Regions from separate parts of the Brevibacterium sp. LAARM3_SD1 genome, predicted to be linked through region 2. Evidence: predicted binding sites of a transcription regulator. Region 2 holds the regulator's gene; each other region holds the start of a gene.
What was found. Region 2 encodes HrcA, which represses chaperone genes, less so after heat shock. Its sites were predicted from a motif close to TTNGCACTCGNNNNNNNCGAGTGCNAA; they were not measured.
Positions count from the first base shown of each region.

Region 1: the regulator HrcA is predicted to act here: its motif matches at 2,626-2,652, upstream of groL (chaperonin GroEL).
Region 3: the regulator HrcA is predicted to act here: its motif matches at 2,784-2,810, upstream of groES (co-chaperone GroES).

Region 1 is NZ_JBNFOL010000043.1:13,930-19,958, forward strand. It holds gene AC2W7L_RS17085 (DUF1707 SHOCT-like domain-containing protein) at 1-319, shown strand, start outside; gene AC2W7L_RS17090 (nuclear transport factor 2-like protein) at 267-650, opposite strand; gene groL (chaperonin GroEL) at 826-2,469, opposite strand; gene AC2W7L_RS17100 (cold-shock protein) at 3,249-3,452, opposite strand; gene AC2W7L_RS17105 (LytR C-terminal domain-containing protein) at 3,854-4,414, opposite strand; gene AC2W7L_RS17110 (DUF3263 domain-containing protein) at 4,417-4,683, opposite strand; gene AC2W7L_RS17115 (aldehyde dehydrogenase family protein) at 4,920-6,029, opposite strand, start outside.
Region 2 is NZ_JBNFOL010000019.1:59,363-65,391, reverse strand. It holds gene AC2W7L_RS11800 (DUF4870 domain-containing protein) at 1-13, opposite strand, end outside; gene AC2W7L_RS11795 (DUF4870 domain-containing protein) at 99-773, opposite strand; gene AC2W7L_RS11790 (DUF3097 family protein) at 925-1,788, opposite strand; gene hrcA (heat-inducible transcriptional repressor HrcA) at 1,950-2,987, shown strand; gene dnaJ (molecular chaperone DnaJ) at 3,115-4,230, shown strand; gene AC2W7L_RS11775 (16S rRNA (uracil(1498)-N(3))-methyltransferase) at 4,227-4,988, shown strand; gene AC2W7L_RS11770 (PhoH family protein) at 5,451-6,029, shown strand, end outside.
Region 3 is NZ_JBNFOL010000023.1:24,476-30,504, forward strand. It holds gene metG (methionine--tRNA ligase) at 1-40, shown strand, start outside; gene AC2W7L_RS12900 (TatD family hydrolase) at 40-1,011, shown strand; gene AC2W7L_RS12905 (ubiquitin-like domain-containing protein) at 1,345-2,574, shown strand; gene groES (co-chaperone GroES) at 2,964-3,257, shown strand; gene groL (chaperonin GroEL) at 3,294-4,886, shown strand; gene AC2W7L_RS12920 (SRPBCC family protein) at 5,047-5,472, opposite strand; gene AC2W7L_RS12925 (ABC transporter ATP-binding protein) at 5,691-6,029, shown strand, end outside.

The DNA.
Region 1 (6,029 bases), on a different contig from region 2:
GAAGAAGGAGCTCACGCGTCGAGCCCGGGCCCACCTCGGCGATGCCGAGGCTCAACGGCAAATCGAACAGGGTGAGACTCCCGAGCGAGATTACGAAGCCGACTTCGGTACGGGGCTGCAGCCGCCGCATCCGTCCCACCCGCCCTACTCGCCCGGTCAGATCTCACGCCGGGAGGAACGGGACCGGCGCCGTCGCACCGACGTCATAACCGCGACAATCCCTGGGACTGAGGGCACGCTCCGCGTCCGGGAGGTGCTGCTGAGCCTCAGACCTGGAAGATTCGGATCTGTCCGAAGTCCTGGGCTTTGTGAGTGGTGAACCACATGGTGTGCGAGAAGTGTCGCAGGTCGTCACCGTCGGCCTCGGATTGCCAGTAGCCCCACGCCGCCGCGGCCTTGCCGTGAGTGATCGCCGCTTCGAGGTGGCCGACCTCCGGCGAATGAGCGGACAGTTTCAGCAGCGCTTCGACGACGGCCTCCCGCCCGGTGTGGGTCTCGACGTCGGAGGGGTGAACGAGCTGGAGGACGCAGTCGTCGGCGATCACCTCGGCGAGGGCCTCTTTGTCCCCGTTGAAGAGATTCTCTTCGAACGTCGCGACGAAGACGTTCTTCGGACTGTTTCCGCAAGCATCGGTGCCGGTGAAAGTCATACCGTCAGCCTAGGCGGGCGGAGGCGGCGGGACAACGGGTCGGTGGGTCTCCTCGGCGAAGGTGGGTGCTTCTGGAAGAAGAATCGGATACGGCTGCCCCGGACTGTCGGGCATGAAAACGGCCGTGCCGGCACCCTGCGGGCACCGGCACGGCCGATCGGACGAGCGGGGGCTATCAGAAGCCCATGCCGCCCATTCCACCCATGCCGTCCATGCCGGCAGCTGCGTCTGCACCTGCGGCGGCCTTTTCGGGCTTGTCGGCGACGACCGACTCGGTGGTGAGGAACAGACCGGCGATCGAGGCGGCGTTCTGCAGAGCAGAGCGGGTCACCTTGACCGGGTCGTTGATGCCGGCGGCCAGCAGGTCCTCGTACTCACCGGTTGCGGCGTTGAGACCGAATCCGGCTTCGAGGTTGGCGACCTTGTCGGCAACCACACCGGCTTCGAGGCCGGCGTTCGTGGCGATCTGCTTCAGCGGGGCTTCGATGGCAACCTTGACGATGTTGGCACCGGTGGCCTCGTCTCCCTCGAGTGCGAGGTCGGCGAATGCGGCCTTGCCCGCCTGGATGAGCGAGACGCCGCCACCGGCGACGATTCCCTCTTCCACAGCAGCCTTGGCGTTGCGTACGGCATCTTCGATGCGGTGCTTGGTTTCCTTGAGCTCAACCTCGGTGGCGGCTCCTGCCTTGATGACTGCAACACCGCCGGCCAGCTTGGCCAGACGTTCCTGCAGCTTCTCACGGTCGTAGTCGGAGTCCGAGTTCTCGATCTCGGCACGGATCTGAGCGACCCGTCCGGCGATCTCCTCGGCGTCTCCCGCGCCCTCGACGATGGTGGTCTCGTCCTTGGTGATGACGACCTTGCGGGCGGTGCCCAGCAGGTCGGTGGTCACGCTGTCGAGCTTGAGCCCGACTTCCTCGGACACGACCTGGCCACCGGTGAGGATGGCGATGTCGGCGAGCTGAGCCTTGCGACGGTCACCGAAGCCCGGAGCCTTGACAGCCACGGACTTGAAGGTGCCCTTGAGCTTGTTCAGCACCAGGACGGCCAGGGCTTCGCCCTCGACGTCTTCGGCGATGATGAACAGCGGCTTGTTGGACTGCTGGACCTTCTCGAGGACGGGCAGCAGGTCCTTCACGTTCGAGATCTTGGAGTTGACGATGAGGATGTAGGGATCCTCAAGGACAGCTTCCTGACGATCGGTGTCGGTGACGAAGTAACCGGAGATGTAGCCCTTGTCGAAGCGCATACCCTCGGTCAGTTCGAGCTCGAGTCCGAAGGTGTTGGACTCCTCGACGGTGACGACGCCTTCCTTGCCGACCTTGTCGATGGCCTCGGCGATCAGTTCACCGATCGCGGGATCTCCGGCGGAGATGCCAGCGGTAGCGGCGATCTGTTCCTTGGTCTCGATGTCGATGGCGTTTTTCAGCAGGACGTTCGTGACGGCCTCAACGGCCTTCTCGATGCCGCGCTTGAGGCTGAGCGGATCAGCACCGGCTGCCACGTTGCGCAGGCCTTCGCGGACGAGAGCCTGTGCGAGCACGGTAGCGGTGGTGGTTCCGTCGCCTGCGACGTCGTCAGTCTTCTTGGCGACTTCCTTGACGAGCTCGGCGCCGATCTTCTCGTAGGGGTCCTCGAGTTCGATCTCCTTGGCAATGGAGACGCCATCGTTGGTGATGGTCGGTGCGCCCCACTGCTTTTCGAGCACGACATTGCGACCGCGGGGTCCAAGGGTCACCTTGACCGCGTCCGCAAGCTGGTTGAGGCCAGCTTCGAGTCCTCGACGAGCTTCTTCGTCGAATGCAATCATCTTTGCCATAGTGGCTTAGATCCTCCCTGATGGAGTGGAGTGGGATTCCAGAGCAGTCATCAACGCCCGCGACGGCAGAGAGTGTGTCCGCATGTTCCATTCCACATATGGACCACGCTCTCGAGACGACTGGTGGGAACCCATCGGTTTTCACCAGTACTAGATTTAGCACTCTCCCCATGCGAGTGCAAATATTTGTGGCCCGCCATGACGGGTGCGGAGGGCCGCGTTCCGCGATTTCTCGCCGCACGGTCACGGCGCAGGGGCAGTTCGGCCCAGCGCGAAACGTCTGCCGACGGTGAAGCACGCCGGGTCAGTTGACGCTCGCAGGTTCGAGCGGGCCGGAGCAGGCCCACTTGCGACGGCCGCGTGCGGGTCGACAGACGCCGGAATCAACGCGCGGGCGAAGTGGCACAGTCAAACACCCACGTCGCGGTCGCAATCGGCACGGTTTAGGGTGAACAGCCCTGTTTCAAACACGTGCTATTCAACTCAAACTGGGCCGATTCGAAGTTCGTACCTACGGGCGCAGCTCGAGTGAGCCCGCACCCTCTCAGCACCAAATCTTCAACTTTTGGTGCACCTCGTTCTGAAAGACACACAGAAGAACGTGTGCAGCTCGAAACAATGTGCACCAAAACGCGGGTTGCTGCGACCACGCAGGCACTGAAAAGCGCCGAGCAGTTGCCTGCTCGGCGCTTTCCCCGTGCGGTTGGTGCCGGTCGCCCGAAGGCCATTCCGACGACCCGCCGCAGCGGATCAGAAAACTGTGCTGACAGCAGCCAGTCTCAGAGGAGGGTGACGGACTCCGCCTGAGGACCCTTTTGTCCTTCTCCAACTTCGAACTGAACCTGCTGGCCCTCTTCGAGAGAGCGGTAGCCGTCCATCTGGATTGCGCTCCAGTGAACGAACACGTCCTGGTTGTCGCCTTCGAGGGTGATGAATCCATAGCCCTTTTCAGCGTTGAACCACTTGACGGTACCTTGTGCCATTACTTCTCCATACAGTGCAGTGCCATTGAAATCCCGCATCTCGGCCGCGATCAGATGACCTCACCCGAGATACGGAAGCTAGTAAAACTCAACTGACCCCGCGACTTCTCTCATTGACCTCTAGAGAACTATCTCGGTGAAGCACGAATAGAACACAAGGTGCTGTGCTTGCCTAGCTGTTGCAACTCTACCGCAGGCGCGCACCCCGACTAGAGCGGTCCAGCACTGTTATAGATTCGTTATCTAAGGGTTTCTGCCCTGTTCACAGCGGGGATCGCTGCGAATCAAATCAGACCGTTCGGTCAGAAATTCGCCGAGGATGCCCGCCGTCGAAGATCCCGACCGCAACCGAACCGATCCCCCGACTCAATCGCACTGCGGCACGACCGAATCGCTGCGGATCAGTCCGAACCGCCGTCACTCGACTCCGGCCCGCGATCGGCGATGTCCGAACAGATGACGACGGTGATGTCGGCTTCGAAGTCGGAAGAGGCTTCCGTGGCCGAGACTCCCAGTGACTTGGCGACGAGCTTCGCCTGCGAAGCGTTCTCTTCGCCGTCGTAGTACACGGTCGAGTCGGAGAGGTCCGTCGAGTAGTTGCCGACCTGGCCGAGCTTCCAGCCCTTCTCTTCGACAGCTTCAGAGAACTTCTTCGCAGCGCCGGAGACTCCCGAGCCGTTGAGAACGTCGACGGTGATCGAGTCGTCGGCGACGCTGACTTCGCTCTCACTCGGCGAGGGTTCGGCCGATGCCGATTCGGAGGCCGGCGGATCGGCGATCTTCGATTCGGGGTTGCCCATCGAGGAGAAGATGATGTTGATGGCGGCCACGACCAGCAGGACCGCGACCAGCGCGAGAATGATGACCAGTGAGATGGCACCGATGTTCGACGATGCCGCGGATTCCTGTCGATGGGCACCGCTGCGCCGGCCGGGCTCGATCTCGTCGAATTCGTCGGTCATGTCTACCTCGAGACGCGGGCTTGGGCGCGCTCGCTCTGCCGCGTGCTGCGGATTCGGCGAAGGCGCTTGACCAGCATGGGATCGCTGGCCAGAGCTGCAGGGTTGTCAAGAAGCGAGTTGAGGATCTGGAAGTAGCTGGTGGCCGACATGTCGAAGCGCTCACGGATCGCGTGGTCCTTGGCGCCTCCGTACTTCCACCACCGCCGCTCGAACTCCAAAACGGCCACCTCGAGCTCGCTCAGTTCTGAGGTGTCGTCATTCGGCGGCATAGAGGTTGTGCTCCTTCGAGAGGTATCTGTGCTTCTATATTATCGCCCGATCGGCGGTACCGAAATTTCCGGCGCGCCGCTGCGGATGTGAGGTCGCTCCCCGATCCTCCCCAACCAACCGCCTCACCCCGCCGCGCGGCACTGATTCGGTGGCCGTGTCGACGGGGTGAAGGGAACGAATATCGCCGAGGTGGGGCCGCCTCGGCGAACCGAGTGACCCGACCTCGCGGATCGGATCAGCGGATGCGGATGTTGACCTGCTTGATCTGGGTGAACCCTTCGAGCATGCCTTCCAGCGATGCCTCTCGCCCGAAGCCTGAGGTCTTCATGCCGCCGTAGGACTGGCCGGCCAACTGGCCGCCGCCCTGGTTGACCTGAACCCAGCCGGATTCGATCCGGTTGGCCATGGTCAGGGCCGCGTCGACGTCCTTGGTGAAGACGAAGGCCGCGAGACCGAAGTCGGAGTCGTTGGCCATGTCGACGACCTCGTCGATGTCCTTCCACGGGATGACCGAGAGGACGGGCCCGAAGATCTCTTCACGGCTCGTCTGCCAGTCGTTCTTCGCCTTCGAGAAGATCACGGGCGCATGGTAGAAGCCGGGTTCGCCGACTTCCAGCGAATCGAAGCCGTCATAGGCGATCTCGACGCCGTCCATCGACTTGCCCATCTCGATGTAGCTGGCGACCTGGTCGTACTGCTTCTGGTTGATGATGCAGCCGATGTCGGTGGACTCATCCCGGGGATCGCCGACCTTCATCTTCGACACCGCGTCTACGAGCTTGGACAGGAAGTCGTCGTAGATGTCCTCGTGGAGGAACAGGCGCGAACCCATGGTGCACGACTGACCCTGGCGGGCGAAGCGGGTCGACAGCAGGACCTGCTCGAGGGTGTCGTCGTCGTTCGAGTCCGGGAAGATAATGTTCGGGGACTTGCCGCCGAGCTCCATCGACGAATGCGCGAGTCGACCACCGGCCAGCTCGGCGACGTGACGGCCGACGCTCGTCGATCCGGTGAATGAGACCTTGTCGACGTCGGGGTGGACGTTGAGGGCCTCACCGATGACCGAGCCCTTGCCGGTGACGACGTTGAGCACGCCTGCAGGGAGGATGTCGGCGATGATCTCGGCCATCTTGAGGATGGTCAGCGGTGCATCCTCGGCGCATTTGAGGACGATCGTGTTGCCGGCGGCGATCGCGGCGGGGGTCTTGAAGGCGGCGATCATCAGCGGCGAGTTCCACGGCAGGATGCCGGCGACGACGCCCAGGGGCACGCGCTTGGTGTACTGGAGCTGCTTGTCTCCGGCGGGCAGGGTGTTGCCCTTGACCTCACCGGCGACGCCGCCCAT
Region 2 (6,029 bases):
GGTTGTCCGACATGAGAGTCCCTTCAGAGTGTGCGATCACTCCACACTAACCCAGAGAGTCCGGGTAGCCCCAGAGAATCCGGGGTGAGCGGGAATGGTCACTTCACGAAATTGATGGTGAGCGGGAACTTATACCCCTCACCCTTGTTCGCTGCGACGGCCGCGATGATGTAGAAGACGCAGTAGACGAGCGGAACGATGAGCGCCGCATACATGACGATGATGCCGATCCCGAAGGTCACCAGTGCCAGGATGAAACCGACGAAGCCGAAGACGAAGAGCGCACCGAAGGTGACGATCGTGTTCGTGATCATCGCGTTGAGACCCTGACGTGAGTGCTCGCGGACGAACGGCGATTCGTCCTTCTTCACAAGGAACATGATGAGCGGCATGAAGCCGAAGATGAGCGAGCCGAGGTGGGTCCACAATGCCGTGGTCCGGTCGGGTTCGTGGGCCATCCAGAACCGCTCGGAGCCGGGTCCGTAGGCCTGCTCAGGCAGGGAGCGGGAGTCGAACATCGCCGGGTTGTGCATCTGCGGCATACCGTAGCCCGGCTGTGCGCCGTATCCCGGCTGGCCCTCGTAGTTCGGCTGAGCGCCGTACGCCTGCTGCGAACCATACCCCGACTGCCCACCGTAGCCCGGCTGACCGCTGTGCGTCTGCGGCTGCGAATACTGCTGGCCCTGCGGCGCGTAGGGCTGCTGCGAACCGGAGGCCTGAGAATAGTTCGGCGGCATCGGTCGGCTGCCCGGCTGCTCGGGGTGGTACGACATGGGGATCCTTTCGAAGAGTGCTTGCCATTCACCCTAGCCGAGCCAGGTGTCCCGAGGATGTCGGGAAAGCCTCACTCCTGTGACAGATTCGGCACACGCCGACAGCTCCGCGTGACCATGACGCTCCACCGCGCCGCACCACCGACGACTCTCACCCGACGGTGACGAAGTCGATGAGCTCCTCGACCCGCCCCGACAGCGTCGGTTCGACGTCGGCGATGGTGCTCACCTTCCCGAGGATGCGCATCCACCCGCGGGCAACATCCCGATGGTCGGCGTGCGGCCATCCGATGCGACGCAGTATTCCCGTCTTCCAATCCTCACCGCGGGGGACGACCGGCCATTCGCGGATGCCGACGACATGGGGTTTCACCGCCTGCCAGATATCGACGTACGGGTGACCGATGATGTGGACGACATCGCGGTAGCGCGGATCGGCACGGACCGCCTCGGCGATCTTCGATTCCTTCGTCCCACTCACCAGATGGTCGGCGAGGACACCGACTCGATGGTCCCGATCCGGACCGAAGGCCTCGAGCTTGTCGGTGACATCATCGAGACCGCCCAGGGGTTCGACGACGACGCCTTCGATGCGCAGATCATCGCCCCAGATCTTCTCGACGAGTTCGGCATCGTGCTTGCCCTCGACCCAGATCCGCGACCCGCGGGCCACTCGAGCCTTCGCACCGACCACGGCGCGAGAGCCCGAAGCCGTCCGCCCGGGCTGCTGCGCCTTCTTCTTCGGCAGCTGCACATCGACGGGCCGCCCCTCGAGGAGGAAGCCGGGTCCCAGCGGAAAGGCGCGGACCTTGCCGACGCGGTCCTCGAGCTTGACGACGACACCGGCCGTGGTCTTCTCCGCGCCGACGACGGCACCGACATAGCCGCTCATCGCATCCTCGAGAACCATGCCCAGGCCGAGCTCGACCTGACGGGACTTCTTCGGACGGTGCGACGACGGCGAGGAACCGGAGAGCACATCGGGGCCATAACGATCAAAAGCATTCACGGGCACCCACCATAATCAAGGTCGGCCGCGCAGGCGCGCAGACCCGCAGGCCACCCCCAGAAATGAATTCCGGGAACGAGAAGCGTAGAATTGGCACTCAGACTCAAGGAGTGCCAAACACAGGCACGAGACCGCGATCGGCCGGCGACACGGAGAGGAGGCCCGCGATGAACGACAGCAGACGAGCACAGGTGCTGCGCGCCATCGTCGAGGACTTCGTCGCCACCAACGAACCCGTGGGATCGAAAGCCATCGTGCAGCGCCACACCCTCGGCGTCTCTCCTGCCACGATCCGCAACGACATGGCCCAGCTCGAGCATGAGGGGTACATCGCCCAACCCCACACCTCCGCAGGCCGGATTCCCACCGATCTCGGCTACCGGATGTTCGTCGACCGCATCGACGAATTCAAACCGCTGACCACCGCCGAACGTCGCGCGATCTTCCAGCTCATCGACGGCGATGTCGACCTCGACGAGATGCTCGACCGCACCGTCCGCGTCCTCTCCGGTCTCACCCGACAGGTGGCGCTCATCCAATATCCCACGGTGTCGCGGGCGCGCATCAAACACATCGAGATCGTCGGCCTCGGCCCCGGGCGGATCCTCGTCGTCCTCATCACCGACGCCGGTCAGGTCGAACAGAAGTCCGTGATCGCCCCGAGCCCGCTCGACGAAGACGCCGTCCGCGGTCTGCGCGACCAGATCAACGCCGAATTCGCCGGGCGCACACTCGCCCAGGTCTTCGGAGCGAGCCCCGCCGAGGCGGCCGCCCCTGAACCGACCGAGCCGAGCAGTCGTGACGACTCCGGTCTGACGCAGGTCAGGGCCGCTGTCGTCGACCTCGTCGCCGCCACCCGCGAAGAGCGCATCATCATGGCCGGGACCGCGAACCTCGCCCGCTCCGGAAGCGAATTCGGAGAGAAGATGGCCCCGATCCTCGAAGCTTTCGAAGAGCAGGTGGTCCTGCTCAAGCTGCTCACCTCGATGGCCGAAGACCACGAGGGGATCAGCGTGCGCATCGGGCGTGAGAATACTCACGAATCATTCAGTTCGACTTCCGTCGTCGCCGCCGAATATGGTCATGACGCGGGTTCGTCGGCCAGACTGGCAGTGCTCGGTCCGACCCGAATGGACTATCCGACGACGATTTCGGCAGTCCGTGCCGTCGCCAAATACGTGTCCTCGATCCTCGACCGAGGGTAGGGCCGCGGCAGTGACGACGACCAGGGGTGCCCGCGGACGGGCAGCACGACACCGGTGAGTACTGCGCAGTAGGGCAACCACCACCACGAACAGAGAAGACCACTACGTCAGGGAGAGAGAAGTTTCTGTGGCCGATCACTATGAAACACTCGGAGTGTCCAAAGATGCTTCCGCGGCTGAGATCAAGTCGTCGTACCGGAAGCTGGCACGAAAGTATCACCCGGACGTCAATCCCGGTCACGAAGACGAATTCAAGGCCATCTCACTGGCCTACGACGTGCTCTCCGATCCGGAGAAGCGCCGCAACTACGATATGGGCGGCGGCGAGAACGGTCAGGGCTTCCCCGCAGGCGGCGGATTCGGCGGATTCGGCGACATCTTCGAGACCTTCTTCGGCGGAGGCGGCGGACAGGCCGGAGGGCCGATCCCACGCACGCAGCGCGGAAAGGACGCCCTCGTCGGCGTCAACATCGACCTGAAGACCGCGGCGTTCGGCGGCACCGTCGACCTCGACGTGACCACTGCGGTCGTCTGCGACACCTGTTCTGGCGCCGGCACGCAGGAGGGCACCAAGATCGAGACCTGCTCGCTGTGCCACGGCGCCGGCAGCGTCCAGCGCATGACCCGGACCCTGCTGGGTCAGATGGTCACGAACCAGACCTGCAACTCCTGCCACGGCTTCGGCACCGTCATCCCGAACCCCTGCCTCAACTGCCAGGGCGACGGACGCGTGCGCAAACAGCGGACCATGAAGATCCGCATCCCCGCCGGCGTCTCCGACGGCACCCGCATCCAGCTGAGCAGCCAGGGTGAGGTCGGCCCCGGCGGCGGACCCGCCGGTGACCTCTTCGTCGAGGTCATGGTCACCCGCCACGAGGTCTTCCAGCGCGACGGCGACAACCTCCGGGCAGCGGTCTCCGTGCCGATGACCGCAGCGACCCTCGGCGCGACCATCCCGTTCGAGACTTTCGACGGCAGTCAGGACCTCACCATCGCCGCCGGCACCCAGTCCGGCACCGTCGTCAAACTCCCCGGACTCGGAGCCACCCGCCTGCGCTCGGAGACCCGCGGCGACTTGCTCATCACCGTCGACGTCCTCACCCCGGACAAGGTCGACGACGAACAGCGCGAACTGCTCGAGAAGCTCGCCGAACTGCGCGGAGAAGAGACCCCGCGCGCCCAGATCTCGACCGAGAACCGCGGAATGTTCTCCCGCATGCGTGAGAGGTTCGCCGGTCGGTGAGTCTGCCCGTCTTCCGCTCCGCCACCGCCGCCGAGGCGGTCGTCGGGTCCGCCCTCACCCTCGGTGAGGACGTGGCCGGGCACGCGGTGCGGGTGCGTCGGATCGGCCCCGGTGAGGAGATCGAAATCGTCGACGGTGAGGGCACACGTGTGCGCGGAAGCGTCACGGCCGCCTCGGCGAGCGAGGTGACGATCGACGTCACCGCGGTGACGGATGAAGACAGCACGGGCCCACGGCTCGTGCTCGTCCAAGCCCTGGCCAAGGGCGACCGGGACCTGCAGGCCATCGAAACGGCCACGGAGATCGGCGTCGACGAAGTCATCCCCTGGGCCGCCGAACGCTCGATCGCCGACTGGCCGGCGAAGAAGCGGGAGAAGATGGCCGCGAAATGGGAGAACCTCCTGGGCGCGGCCTCCCTGCAGGCCCGACGCTCGCGGTTTCCGGTGCTGTACGAACTCGTCCGCGGTGCCTCCCTGGCCAAATCCCTCGACGAGACCGACGCGGTCTTCGTCCTCCACGAGACCGCCGAGCGCAGGCTCTCCGAAGCGCTGGCGGCGCTGACCGCCGACGAGTCCTCGCCGCTGCCGGAGCGCATCGTCTTCGTCGTCGGACCCGAGGGCGGCATCAGTGATGGAGAACTCGACGCCCTGAGCGCTTGTGGAGCGACTCCGGTGCTGCTGGGACCGACGATCCTGCGCTCGTCATCGGCGGGACCCGCCGGCCTCGTCCTGGCCCAGAATTCATTGGGCCGTTGGTGAGGCATCGGACTAGGATGGAAGCACACTCAGGCGCTGCCGGAGATGGTGCGCCCACTTGCAAAGGAACATTCTGGACATCACCCCACCGAACACGAACCCCATGAACCCCACCGACTCGGACACCGCCGCCCCCGGTGACGGTGCCGCAGGCAAGGACGCCGTGACGGACACGCGCGGCGCCGAACGCGACACCGTGCGCCTGGTCATCCCGGACTCCATCGACCTCGTCGCCTTCTTCGGCCCCGGAGAATCGAACCTGCGCGCGCTGGAGAAGACCTTCGACGACCTCGACATCCATGTTCGGGCCAACCAGGTCCAGGTCACCGGCGATCCCAAGCGCGTGGAAGCCTTCGTCAGCGTCATCGGGGAACTCAAGAAGCTCCACACGGCCGGCCATCGCATCAACGAAGAGACGATCGACCGGGTCACGACGTTCTCCTCCGAAGGGGCGGCGCCTCGGCGGTGCTGGGCACGAACATCCTCTCCACCAGGGGAAAGTCGATTCGTCCGAAGACGATGGGCCAACACGACTACGTCAAGGCTATCCGCAACCACACGATCACCTTCGGCATCGGCCCGGCCGGAACCGGCAAGACGTATCTGGCGATGGCCATGGCCGTCAATGCCCTCCAGCACAAAGAGGTCTCGCGGATCATCCTCACCCGGCCGGCCGTCGAAGCCGGGGAATCACTGGGATATCTGCCGGGCACGCTCAACGACAAGATCGACCCGTATGTGCGCCCGCTCTATGACGCTCTGCACGATATGGTCGACCCCGAGTCGATCCCGCTGCTCATCGAGACCGGCACGATCGAGGTCGCTCCCTTGGCCTATATGCGCGGGCGGACCCTCAACGACGCCTTCATCATCCTCGACGAGGCCCAGAACACGACCGCCGAGCAGATGAAGATGTTCCTCACCCGACTCGGCTTCGGATCGCGCATGGTCGTCACCGGCGACATCTCCCAGATCGACCTGCCGGGCAAGACCCGCAGCGGACTCAAGGTCGTCCGCGACATCCTCGACGGGATCGACGACCTG
Region 3 (6,029 bases), on a different contig from region 2:
CGAACCCGTGTTCCCGAAGTTCGTGGAGGAGACCGAATAATGGCCTCGCGCGCCGCCGGAACCTATCCACCGGTGCCCGAACCGCTCGCTCACCCCATCGTCGACACCCACACCCACCTGGACATCTGCACGGGTGTTCGGCTGCCGCTGGGTGCCGGCGAACCCGAACCCGAGGTCACCCCGGATGAGGACGAAGAGTTCCCGTCGCTGGATTTCTTCCATGACACCGCCGCCGAGGCTGGGGTTCGTCGCATCGTCCAGATCGGCTGCGACCTTCCGGCAGCCCGGTGGACGACCGCGCTCGTGGCGTCGCAGTATTCAGGTTCTCCCGCGGAGGCGGCCGACCGCCGGACCGTGCCCACTCCTCCTGCCGAGGGCCGGACGTGGATGATCGGCGGAGCCGCCCTGCATCCGAACGAGGCACCGCGGCTGGCCGAACGTGGCCTGCTCGACGATGCGCTGACCGAGATCGAATCACTCGTGAGCTCGCACGATCGCATGCGCGTGGTGGGGGAGACCGGTCTCGACTACTTCCGCACGGCAGAGGAGGGCGTCGCCGAACAGCAGCGCTCCTTCCGGGCCCATATCGAGATCGCCAAGCGCACCGGACGTGCCTTGCAGATCCACGATCGGGAGGCACACGCCGATGTGCTGCGCATCCTCAAAGAGGAAGGCGCTCCCGAGGTCACGATCTTCCACTGCTACTCCGGTGATGAAGCGATGGCTCGCGAATGCGCTGCCGAGGGCTATTACATGTCCTTCGCCGGCAACCTCACGTTCAAGAACGCCGACGAGCTGCGTCGCGCCGCGGCGGCCGCTCCGCTGGAGCTGCTGCTGACGGAGACCGACGCGCCTTTCCTCACCCCGCATCCGCACCGCGGGAAGCCGGGAGGTCCCTACCTCACCGCGATCACGGCGCGGAAACTCGCCGAAGTGCGCGGGATGAGCGAAGAGGAGCTGTGCGCGGCAGTGTGGAACAACGCGGAGCGAGCCCTCGGCAGCTGGGACTGAGCCGGACCCGGGGGAAGCGGGAACTGGACCTCGGCGCGCGCGGGGTCGGGACTGGGACCCAACCCGCGGCAAGCGTGAACCGGCACCCGGCTGGATGTCGCACAGTCGCACCTGGGCCGGACTCCTCCCCGCGTTCTGTGAGCGGGATAACGCGACGTGGGGCCGCCTCGGCGAGGAAATATCACGATTGGGAACGCCCCGAAAACACGGGGAACTCCAGGTCAGACACGCCCTCAGGAAACTCACACCGTTACATTTCCGTGATATTTTGCGAACCTTGTAACGAATCGGTTACAGTGAACAGGTCGATAAACTCTGCTCAGGGATATTTTTGTGATTGATTTTCTGAAGAACCGCAAGGTTCAGATCGCTGCACAGGCGGTCGTGATCACCGGACTCGTCGGTGGCACGGGCGCAGTTGTGACCATGAACAAGCCTGTGACCTTGGAGGTCAACGGACAGGCGGAAGAGATCCGGACCTTCGGTGGAACGGTCGGGGACATCCTCGACAGCCACGAAATCGATGTCGATAAGCGCGACCAGGTCAAGCCCGGCGTGGGCACCAAGGTCGACCGTGACATGACGATCACCGTCAACACGGCGAAGAAGGTTGCGCTGTCCGTCGATGGCAAGGAAACGAACGAATGGACCAACGCGAACACCGTGGGTCAGGCTCTGGCCGACCTCGGTGTGGACGCGAAGGGTGCCGACCTCAACGCGAAGGCCAGCCAGCGCCTGAAGGACCAGGGCAATGACATCGAGGTGACCACCGCGAAGAACCTCACCGTCGTCGCCGACGGCAAGGACCACAAGGTCTCGGCCGCTGTGGGCACCGCGAAGGAAGCGCTCAAGGACACGGGGGTCAAACTCGACAAGGACGACTTCCTCTCCGTGCCGATGTCCGCTGAGGTCTCCGACGGCCAGGTTCTCACCGTCAACCGCGTGAAGAACGACACCGTCAAGGACAAGCAGCCCATCAAGGCTGAGGTCGAGACCAAGAAGTCCGACTCCCTCTATGAGGGCGAGACCAAGGTCGAGACCGAAGGCAAGGACGGCGAGAAGCAGGTCACCTACAAGGTCAAGACGATCAACGGCGAAGAGGTCAAGAAGGAGAAGAAGGACGAGAAGGTCCTCTCCGAACCCAAGACCAAGGTCGTCATCCAGGGCACCAAGAAGAAGGAAGAGCCGGCTGACACCGGCGGCTCCGACTCGGGCGACTCCGGCGATTCCGGTTCGGGCGACTCCGGTGACTCCGGCGGCGACTCGAGCACCGGCGGCGGCTCCGGCTCCGGAGGCGGCGACATGAGCACCGCAGAGATCAAGGCCATGCTCGGTGGACCCGGGTCGAAGTGGTACCAGATCGCCGAGTGCGAATCGAACTTCAACCCCCGTGCGGTGAACCAGTCGAACAACGCACACTTCGGTCTGTTCCAGTTCAAGCTCGCCACATGGGAGGCCATGGGCGGCAGCGGCAACCCGATCGATGCCAGCCCGCAGGAGCAGTTCGATCGCGCCAAGAAGCTGCAGGCCGAAGCCGGCTGGGGTCAGTGGGCCTGCGCCTGATCTGAGATCAGAGCCGCAGTCGCCGACTGGACGTCTGATAGGCCATGAGCTCTGGCCGCCATTGACAACAGATATCGACAACTGAGCTGAGGCGGTCAGCAAGGAGCGTGGGCCCCGAGGAGAGATCCTCGGGGCCCACGCTTTTTGATGCCTGTCGGGAGCGGGGCGGAAGCGCCAATCTGAACTTTCGCCCAGAGCATGACGAATTGCTGGCACTCAAGTTGACCGAGTGCTAAGAGCGTTCTAGAGTCGAATTAGCACTAGCACTCATTGAGTGCCAGTTTCATGAGACGGTCGAACCGCTCGGCACCCGCGACGACGAGAGGTTCATGGCAGCAGCCGCCGTCTGACTCGATGAAATAGAACCCAGCGAAGGGAGAGGGCCCGATATGTCGGTCTCCATCAAGCCACTCGAAGATCGGATTGTCATCCGTCAGGTCGAAGCAGAACAGACTACCGCCAGTGGTCTGGTCATTCCCGAAACCGCCAAGGAAAAGCCTCAGGAAGGCGAAGTTGTCGCAGTGGGCCCGGGCCGCGTTGCTGACAACGGAAACCGCGTGCCGGTCGACGTCGCCGTCGGCGACAAGGTCATCTACTCCAAGTACGGAGGCACCGAGGTCAAGTACGCAGGCGAAGAGTTCCTCGTGCTCTCGGCTCGCGACGTGCTCGCAGTCATCGGCTGAATCCCCTGAACAACAACTTCACTGACAGGAGGACGAATGCCTAAATCATTGGAATTCAACGACGAAGCCCGTCGTGCACTCGAAAAGGGCGTCAACACCCTGGCCGACACCGTCAAGGTGACTCTGGGACCCAAGGGCCGCAACGTCGTGCTCGACAAGAAGTGGGGCGCTCCCACGATCACGAACGATGGTGTGACCATCGCCCGTGAGGTCGAGGTCGACGATCCGTACGAGAACCTCGGCGCACAGCTGGCCAAGGAAGTCGCCACCAAGACCAACGACATCGCCGGTGACGGAACCACCACCGCAACCGTTCTCGCTCAGGCCTTCGTCAACGAAGGACTGCGCAACGTTGCCGCAGGTGCCGCACCCGGTCAGCTCAAGCGCGGCATCGAGACCGCCGTCGAGGCCGTCTCGCAGCAGCTGGGCACCATCGCCCGCGATGTCGCCGACTCCTCGGAGATCGCACACGTCGCCGGTCTGTCGGCTCAGTCACCTGAGATCGGCAAGCTCATCGCCGATGCCTTCGACAAGGTCGGCAAGGACGGCGTCATCACGATCGACGAGTCGCAGGCCGCGTCCGTCGAGCTCGAGATCACCGAAGGAATGCAGTTCGACAAGGGGTACCTTTCGCCGCACTTCGTGACCGACGCCGATCGCCAGGAGGCTGTGCTCTCCGACGCGCTCATCCTCATCAACCAGGGCAAGATCTCCAACATCCAGGAGCTCCTGCCCGTCCTCGAGAAGGTGCAGCAGGCCGGCAAGCCGTTGTTCATCATCGCCGAGGACATCGAGGGCGAAGCACTGTCGACGCTGGTCGTCAACAAGCTGCGCGGAATCATCAACGTCGCCGCCGTCAAGGCTCCCGGCTTCGGTGACCGCCGCAAGGCCATCCTCGAGGACCTCGCTGTCCTCACCGGTGGCCAGGTCGTCACCCCGGACATGGGCATGAAGCTCGACCAGGTCACCCTGGAAGAGCTCGGCAACGCCCGCACCATCACCGTCACCAAGGACAACACCACGATCATCGATGGTGCAGGTTCAGACGATGCTGTTGCCGGTCGCGTCGCACAGATCCGCGCCGAGGTCGAGAACACCGATTCTGACTGGGACCGCGAGAAGCTGCAGGAGCGCTTGGCCAAGCTCTCCGGCGGAGTCGCCGTCATCAAGGTCGGCGCCGCCACCGAGGTGGAGCTCAAGGAGCGCAAGCACCGCGTCGAAGACGCCGTGTCCGCTACTCGTGCTGCCATCGAAGAGGGCGTCGTCGCCGGTGGTGGATCGGCTCTGATCCACGCTGCGAAGGTCCTCGACGGCAACGACCTCGGCCTCACCGGTGACGCACTCACCGGCGCCGAGATCGTCAAGCGCGGAGTCGTCCAGCCGCTGCGCTGGATCGCCGCCAACGCCGGCCAGGACGGCTACGTCGTCATCGCCAAGGTCCAGGACCTCGAGTCCGGCCAGGGCTACAACGCCGCCAGCGACGAATACGGCGACCTCATCGGCGCCGGAATCATCGACCCCGTCAAGGTCACCCGTTCGGCACTGCGCAACGCCGCATCCATCGCCGCCCTGGTTCTCACCACCGAGACCCTGGTCGTCGAGAAGAAGGAAGAGGAGGACGAGGCCTGAGCCACTCGCTCGGACTGAGTCACCTCTGACCGCGACAGTGGCCCGGAACATCACGTTCCGGGCCACCGTCGTATTCACAGTCGTATTCACCCTCACCGAGGCGGCGCCACCTGTCCGCGAGCGCACAGAAAAAGTTGAGCAGCCCATGTTTGAAACAGTGCTATTCGTCTGAGACTGTGCCGGAGCCGTGAGCGTTCTCGAGACGGGTCCGCAGGCGGGCGAGGTCGGCACGGACCATGTCCGCGTCGCGGTCGAACTCGGCATCATCGACACCGGGCAGACGGAACAGAGTGAAGACAACCTCGGCGCTGGTGTCGTTGGCGAGCACCCGCAGGGGATTGTGCACGATGGTGCCGTCGGGGAAGACCACGTCGTGATCGAGGATGCCGAGGTCAGTGTGCGAGCCGAAGCGGACCTCGACCTCGCCCATCGGTGAGTCCGTGATCCAGCGGCCGGCCTCTTCGCGGATTCCATTGCTCAGTCCCGCGGCCCACGCCGGAAGATTCGCAGGATCGCCGGCGAAGGCGGCCACCTCGGCGGGGGAGGCGTCGATGGACGTTGAGAGATGGAGCGCTGGATTCGTCATCTCCCAAGTGGACCACAACGTGGCGCACGCGGCCAGGGCGCGCGGCCGGTGCGGTCCCAGGCGTCGCCGATGGGCGGCGCATACAGCTGGCTGCGCGCGGGCAGAGAACCTGGCTCACACAGCTGGCTCACACCTACTGGTCAGTCGCTTATCATGTTTCTGAGGCTTGATCCTCGTTAGTCTGGAAAGGACAGCTTGCACCGACGCATGAGGAATCTATGACCACCGGCCCAACGACGCCCATCGCCAGACTTCGCGACGTTTCGAAGGTCTTCGATCCGAAAGGGGCAGCGGTCACGGCTCTCAGCGGAGTCAGCCTCGATATCGCACCGGCCAAGCTGACCGCGGTGATGGGACCCTCGGGCTCGGGGAAATCAACACTCATGCACGTCCTCGCCGGACTCGACCGGCCTACCTCCGGCACGGTCCACCTCGGCGACGAGGAGATCACGAAGCTGCGCGACGACGATCTCACCGCCCTGCGCCGTCGCCGGATCGGATTCGTCTTCCAGGCGTTCAACCTCGTGCCGACGCTCACCGTCAAAGAGAACATCCGG